2 regions of the Sphingobium sp. LF-16 genome follow, and region 1 is predicted to be linked to the other one. Evidence: riboswitches for the same ligand, from Rfam matches in the RefSeq annotation. Region 1 holds a riboswitch; the other holds the start of a gene.

Evidence for each region. A riboswitch is a leader RNA that binds a small molecule or an ion and turns the genes downstream of it on or off. The one in region 1 is predicted to bind S-adenosylmethionine.
Region 2: it holds a riboswitch for S-adenosylmethionine, as region 1 does, so the genes downstream of both, metA (homoserine O-succinyltransferase) here and DIZ22_RS03050 (low specificity L-threonine aldolase) in region 1, are expected to answer to the same signal.

What each region holds. Positions count from the first base shown of each region.
Region 1 covers NZ_CP029335.1:618,702-622,096, reverse strand. Annotated here, with positions in the region: gene DIZ22_RS03060 (patatin-like protein) at 1-558, shown strand, start outside; gene DIZ22_RS03055 (hypothetical protein) at 555-1,052, shown strand; gene DIZ22_RS03050 (low specificity L-threonine aldolase) at 1,083-2,129, opposite strand; SAM-I-IV-variant riboswitch at 2,187-2,295, opposite strand; gene DIZ22_RS03045 (4a-hydroxytetrahydrobiopterin dehydratase) at 2,331-2,621, opposite strand; gene DIZ22_RS03040 (metallopeptidase family protein) at 2,662-3,069, shown strand; gene ccmA (heme ABC exporter ATP-binding protein CcmA) at 3,066-3,395, shown strand, end outside.
Region 2 covers NZ_CP029335.1:1,848,868-1,852,262, forward strand. Annotated here, with positions in the region: gene DIZ22_RS08630 (2'-5' RNA ligase family protein) at 1-472, opposite strand, end outside; gene DIZ22_RS08635 (hypothetical protein) at 580-999, shown strand; gene metA (homoserine O-succinyltransferase) at 1,010-1,936, opposite strand; SAM-I-IV-variant riboswitch at 1,976-2,084, opposite strand; gene mltG (endolytic transglycosylase MltG) at 2,145-3,116, opposite strand; gene fabF (beta-ketoacyl-ACP synthase II) at 3,226-3,395, opposite strand, start outside.

The DNA.
Region 1 (3,395 bases):
GCCGCCGCGGCGCAGGTGCCGACCGACGCCGGTGCCGCGCTGGAGGCGATGGCCCAGGCGCGTGGCCTGCGCGCCCGCGACGAGGCAGCCGACATGCTGCTGGCCGAGGCGCTCGCCAACCTGCCCAAGGCCGGGCGCCGCACCATGTTGCTGGCTTATCTCGGCTTCCCCTTCTCCGACATCGCGACCCTACCGTTGCTTCAGGGTGACGCTGTCGATGAATATGATCCGATAAAGGTCGACCGGATTTCGCCCGAAGATTGCACCGCCATCCGCGCCGGCGGCGCCAACGCCACGCTAAAAGGCATAGAATTCAACAATTTTGGCGCCTTCTTCAGTCGGGTCTATCGGGAGAATGACTATCTGTGGGGCAGGCTCCATGGGGTGGAGCGTCTGCTGGATATCGTAATTTCCGCAATTCCTGCCCCAACCCGTCTTCCCGAAGGGGCGTTGCGCAACTATAGGCGGGCGGCGTTTCTGGCGATCCTCGACGAGGAAGAGTCGCGCTTGCCGCATGTTGCGGATCTGATCGCCGGACTGCGGGAGGAAATCGGGTGAAGGGGCGTTTGAAGCTGTTTCCGATGATGCTGGCGCTGGTGCTCGTCACCGGCTGCAAGGGCTCGTCCGATGACAGCGCACAGGCCGCCCCGGCCAGCGCGCCGCAGCAGGTGGCCGTTGCCGTCGTCCAGCCCGATCCGCCGCCGCCCGCACCGCCCGCCGTCCTGCCCTCGCGCCCAGCGCCGATCGTCACCGTCGGCCCGCCCGGCCCGACCAATTCGCTCGACCTGCCGCCGTCGAGCAATGCGGCCCAGCCCGCCCCCTTCCCGCGCGAAGTCACCGCCTTCATGGTCGATCGCGACAGCTGCGACCATTTCCGCGGCGAGGAACCCTATGATGCGGAACGGCGCGCCTATATCGAGGAAAGCGTCGCCGAACTCTGCTCCGGCACCGACGCGAAGCTGGCCTTGCTGCGCAAGCGCTACGAAAAGATGCCGGACGTCATCAGCGCGCTGAGCAGCTATGACGCCCGGATCGAGGGCGAGGAACCCTGAGGCCGCCTCGCCCGCACTAGCGCCATCCGGTCAGGCGGCGACCGCCAGGCAGGCTTCCCTTATGTCGCGGGCTAGTTCGTCGACCCGCTCCACCTGTGCATCCCAGGCGAACATGAATCGCGCGCCGCCGCCGATGAAGGTGTAGAAGCGCCAGCCGCGCGCGCGCAGGGCATCCAGCACCGGCGCGGGGGCCGACAGGAACAACGCATTGGCCTCCACCGGGAAGATCGGGCTGACATCGGGCAGGTCGGCGATCGCCGCCGCCAGCCGGGTCGCGCAATCATTGCCATGGCGGGCATTGCGCAGCCAGGCGCCGCTTTCCAGCAGGCCGATCCAGGGCGCCGACAGGAAGCGCATCTTCGACGCCAGCTGTCCCGCCTGCTTGCAGCGATAGTCGAAATCCTGCGCCAGCGCGCGATCGAAGAAGATCACCGCCTCGCCCACGGCCATGCCATTCTTGGTGCCGCCAAAGCAGAGCACGTCGACGCCCGCCTTCCAGCTGATCTCCGCCGGATCGCAGCCCAGGCTGGCGCAGGCATGGGCAAAGCGCGCGCCGTCCATATGCAGTTTCAGCCCCAGTTCGCGGCACACGGCGGAAATCGCGCGCACTTCCTCGACCGTGTAGACAAGGCCGGTCTCGGTCGGCTGGGTGATGGTGACGACGCGCGGCTTGGGGAAATGGATGTCGGACCGGCTGGTCGCGAGCTGCCGGATCGCGTCGGGCGTCAGCTTGCCGTCGGCCGAGGGCGCGGCAAGCAGCTTCGACCCGTTGGAGAAGAATTCGGGCGCGCCGCATTCGTCGGTCTCGACATGGGCGGCCGCCGAACAGATCACGCTATGATAGGATTGGCACAGCGCCGCGAGCGCCAGCGAATTGGCGGCGGTGCCGTTGAAGACGAAGAAGACCTCCGCATCGCCGCCGAACAGGGTACGGAAATTGTCCGCCGCGCGCTGCGTCCATTCATCCTCGCCATAGGCCGTCGCCGATCCGCTGTTCGCCGCGAGCATCGCGTCGAGCGCCTCGGGGCAGGCCCCGGCATAATTGTCGCTGGCAAATTGCTGTGTGGAAATGGGCACGTCATGCTTCCGTCTGCTGGTGTGTGACCAAGCATCGGATCAACGTCGTCGTGGCTGCATGTCCCGTTGGATTGCCGGTCCGGCCACATCCCCCTCTTTCGAAAGGCACCACCTTGCTCGGGGAGCAGGTTGGTGTCGGACGTTGGCCCGACTCTTGATGTTGCCGGTGCGATTATCGGCCGGGCGATGCCGCGTCAAGCATCAGCGCAGCAGCGCCTCTATCCCCTTCGCCAGATCGATGTCCCGCTGCGACAGGCCGCCGGCATCATGGGTGGTGAGCGTGATTTCGACCCGATTATAGACGTTCGACCATTCGGGATGATGGTCGGCCTTTTCCGCCAGCAGCGCCACCCGCGTCATGAAGCCGAAGGCGGCGACGAAGTCGGGAAAGGTGAAGCTGCGCGCAATCCCGTCCGGTTCGGCGACCGCCGTCCATTCGGGCAAATCCGCCAGCGCGATCGCCCGTTCCGTTTCGTTCAGTCTGGCAAGCATTTCTCTATCCTGCGTTATTTCTTTCGCCTATGTGACAGCCATGCCTGACACTGGTCAATCGTTCCGCTTCGCCCCTACCCCACAGGAAATCGAGACACTCGCGCTGGAGGCCCTGAGCCGCCTGCCCGAGCCCTTCCGTTCCTATCTCTCCAATGTCGTGATGCTGGTGGAGGATTTTGCCGACACCGATATCCTGAAGGAGATGGAGATTGACGATCCGTTCGGCCTGACCGGCCTCTATAGCGGCCGTCCCTTCGGGCAGGAGGCGCAGACCGGCGACCTGCCGCCGACCGTGCATCTTTTCCGCCGCCCGCTGCTCGACGAATGGGTCGAGACGGGCGTGCCGCTCGAAGCGCTCATCACCCATGTCGTGGTGCATGAAATCGGCCATCATTTCGGCCTGTCGGACATCGACATGCATGTGCTGGAGGATATGGTCGCCCCATGAGCGGTGCGGCGCTGCGCCTGTCGGGCCTGGCCTGCCTGCGCGGCGGACGCCTGCTCTTTGCCGGCGTCGACCTGGTGCTGGCGGCCGGCGGCAGCGCCTTGCTGCACGGCGCCAACGGCATCGGCAAGTCGAGCCTGCTGCGCCAGTGCGCCGGATTGCTGCCCGCCTACGCCGGAACCATCGACCGCCAGGGCAGCGTCGCGCTGGCCGACGAGCGACTGGCGCTCGACATGGAATTGCCGCTCCACCGCGCACTCGGCTTCTGGGCACGGCTTGACCGGGTGGATGCGGCCGCGCTCGACCGCGCGCTCCACGCCATGGCGCTC
Region 2 (3,395 bases), 1.2 Mb from region 1:
CCCATGGTCCGCCGCGATAGTGCCAGGCAGCCAGGCCTGCGATTGCGATCGGGCGGGGATGGAAATCGGCGCGCAATCGGTCGGCCAGCGCCCGCGCGACCCTGGGCTCCACCTTGTTCTGCACGGTCAGATGCGGGCGAAAGCCGGCCTGGTCCTGCGGCGTCAGCAGGCCGGTGAAGGCGTCCGCCAATTCGCCACGCAACGCCGCCAGATCGGGACTGTCGATGCGATAGGCGACCCCCTGCCCCAATAGCAGCACATCGCCCAGCCGCGCCCGTGGCGCCGGGCCGGCGCATATCTGCTTCATCCGCGTCCTGAGTTCGGGCAGCAGCGAAGGCGGCAGATGATGGAACAGGGTGACATGCGCCGGCACCTGATTGCGTTCGGGCGGAAAATGGGCGCGGCGCAAGCCATCCGCCCAGGCGAAATCGGCGGCGCCCAGCAGCGCGGTGACAATGATCGGATCAGCCAGGACCGCCTCCCTGCAACGCGATGGCGGACTTTCGCCCGGCCGGGACAGGCTATATGATGACAGATGCCGCGCCCGGCAAGCAGGCGCGGCCCAGGAGGGGAAGCATCATGCGCGCACCGGCATCCTTCGTCATCATCGCCGTCATCCTGCTGCTATGGAACCTGATGGGGGTCGCTGCCTTCGTCATGCAATATGGCGCCGACCTCGGCGAACTCGCCAAAACCGATCCCGACACCGCCCGCGCCTTTGCCCAGATGCCCGGCTGGGCCTGGGCCGTCTATGCGGTGGCGGTGGGCGCTGGCACGCTGGGCGCGATCGCCCTGCTGCTGCGCCGCCGCGTCGCGGTGCCGCTGTTCCTGCTGTCGCTGCTCGCGGTGATCGTCCAGTTCGGACACACGTTCCTTGGCACCGACCTGCTGGCGGTGAAGGGCGCGGGCGCAGCGATCTTCCCGGCCGTCATCATCCTGATCGGCATCGGCCAGTGGCTCTACGCCCGCAGTCAGGCGGCCAAGGGCCTGCTGCGCTGATCGGCGCCGATCAGGCCGCGCTCTGCAATATCTCCTGGCCGATCATGTCCACGTCGAACGGCGCGGTCTGGTAGAGATCGTTGATCCAGTTGCCGAACAGCAGATGGGCATGGCTGCGCCAGCGATTTTCCGGCGGGCGGGTCGGGTCGTCGTCGGGGAAATAATGGGCCGGCATCTGGCGGCCGCCGTCGCGCGCATATTCGTCGCCCAGTGTGCGCGTGTCATATTCGACATGGTTGAACATGTGCAGGAAGCCATGGCGCGGATCATGGACCAGGCAAGGCCCGGTCTCCGCGCTGTCGGCCAGCAATTGCAGCCCGCGATCGACCGGCAGCGATTCCCGCCGCACTTCCGACCAGCGCGACACCGGGATCGAGAAATCGTCCGAAAAGCCCCGCAGATAGGGCGAGGCCGGGGCATGGTTGCGATGGCGGAACACGCCGAACGCCTTGCGCTCCAGCGCATGTTTCTCGACCCCGTGGAAATGATGGAGCGCCGCCTGCGCCGCCCAGCAGATGCTGAGCGAACGATGCACATGGGTCTGGGTCCAGTCGAAGATGGCGCGCAGTTCCTGCCAGTAGCTCACCTCCTCGAACGGCAGATGCTCGACCGGCGCGCCGGTGATCAGGAAGCCGTCGAACCGCTCGTCGCGCACATCGGTCCAGGCGCGATAGAAGGACTGCATATGATCGGCCGAGGTGTTGCGCGACACATGGTCGCTGATCCGCACCAGCGTCAGTTCCACCTGCAACGGCGAGGCGCCAAGCAGCCGCGCAAGCTGCGTCTCGGTATCGATCTTGTTGGGCATCAGGTTCAGCAGCGCGATCCGCAGCGGGCGGATATCCTGCCGCACCGCATCCGCCTCGCCCATCACGGCAACGCCCTCGGCTTCCAGCGTGCGGCGGGCGGGCAGGTCATCGGCAATCTTGATCGGCACGTCTCGTCAGTCCTTCCTGGCGGGGCGACGATCGGTGGCTGAGGTCCGCTTTGTTGCCGGATCGGCCACATCCTCCCGGATCGGGAGTGCCACCTTGCCCGGAACGGCAGGTTGGCGTTGGGCGTCGCCCCAACTCTTGATGCTGGACTATCCCTAGCGCGCGCCGGACCATGTGGCAAGCCCGGCTATATATCGGCCAAGCCGGGCTTTACAGCTCGCCCCGCGCGCGGCGGATCTCGAACCACTTCCGCACATTCTCATTATGCTGCTGATAGGTGTCGGCAAAGATATGGCCGCCCTTCCCGTCCGCGACGAAATAGAGCGCATTCGTCTCCGCCGGGTGCAGCACCGCCAGGATCGACAGCCGGCCCGGATTGGCGATCGGCCCCTTGGGCAGGCCGGTCATCGCATAGGTGTTGTAGTCGTTGACGTCGGCGATCTCGGACTTCTTGATCCGGCGGCCGAGCGGCTTGCCCCTGGTGATCGGATAGATGATCGTCGGATCGGCCTGCAGCATCATGTTCTTGCGCAGGCGGTTGCTGTAGACGCCCGCGACCATCGGCCGCTCCTTGGCGATCGCGGTTTCCTTCTCGACGATCGAGGCGAGGATGATCGCCTCCTGGGGCGACTTGGCGATCGTATTGGGCGCGCGTTCGGCCCAGAGCTTCGCCAGCGCCTTGTCCATCGCCGCCTGCATCCGCTTCAGCACGGCGGCGCGCGGCTCGCCCTTGTCGAAGGCATAGCTGTCGGGCAGCACGCTGCCCTCTTGCGGCACCGCGACATCGCCGGTCAGCTCGTCATTGGCCATCAGCCGTTCCTGCACCAGGATCGACGGCATGCCTTCGGGGATGGTGACCAGCCGGGTCAGCGTCTTGCCGCCCTGCAGGATCGACAATATCTCGCGGTTGCTGGCGCCCTTGGGCACCACGAACTCGCCGGCCTTGATCGGCTTGGCGCCGCCAAAGACCTTCGCGCGGGTCAGGAAGGCATCGGCCGAACGCACCGCGCCAGCCGATTTCAGCAGCACCGCGGCATCGGACAGGGTCGATCCCTCCGGCACGACGATGCTGATATTCTGGGTGGCCGGCCCCGTCTCGGTCCAGCCATGGACGAAGCGGAAACCGACAAAGGCGACAACGGCCAGGCCGATCAGAAGGATGATGCAGCCCAGTCGCCGCACCGGATTTGCGCCGGATCGTCTTGCCATCATCCCAACTGCCCGACCCAAATAATGCCCAACCGGCTATGGCTTACATGATCCTCCCCTTTTCAGGGGAGGATCAGGCGTATCAGATCGCCTTCATGATGAGCGAGGCGTTGGTGCCGCCGAAGCCGAACGAGTTGTTCAGCACCGCGCGCACCTTGCGCTCCTTGGCGACGTGCGGGACCAGGTCGACGCCCTTGCAGCTTTCGCTCGGTTCGTCGAGGTTGAGCGTCGGCGGCACGATCTGGTCGCGCA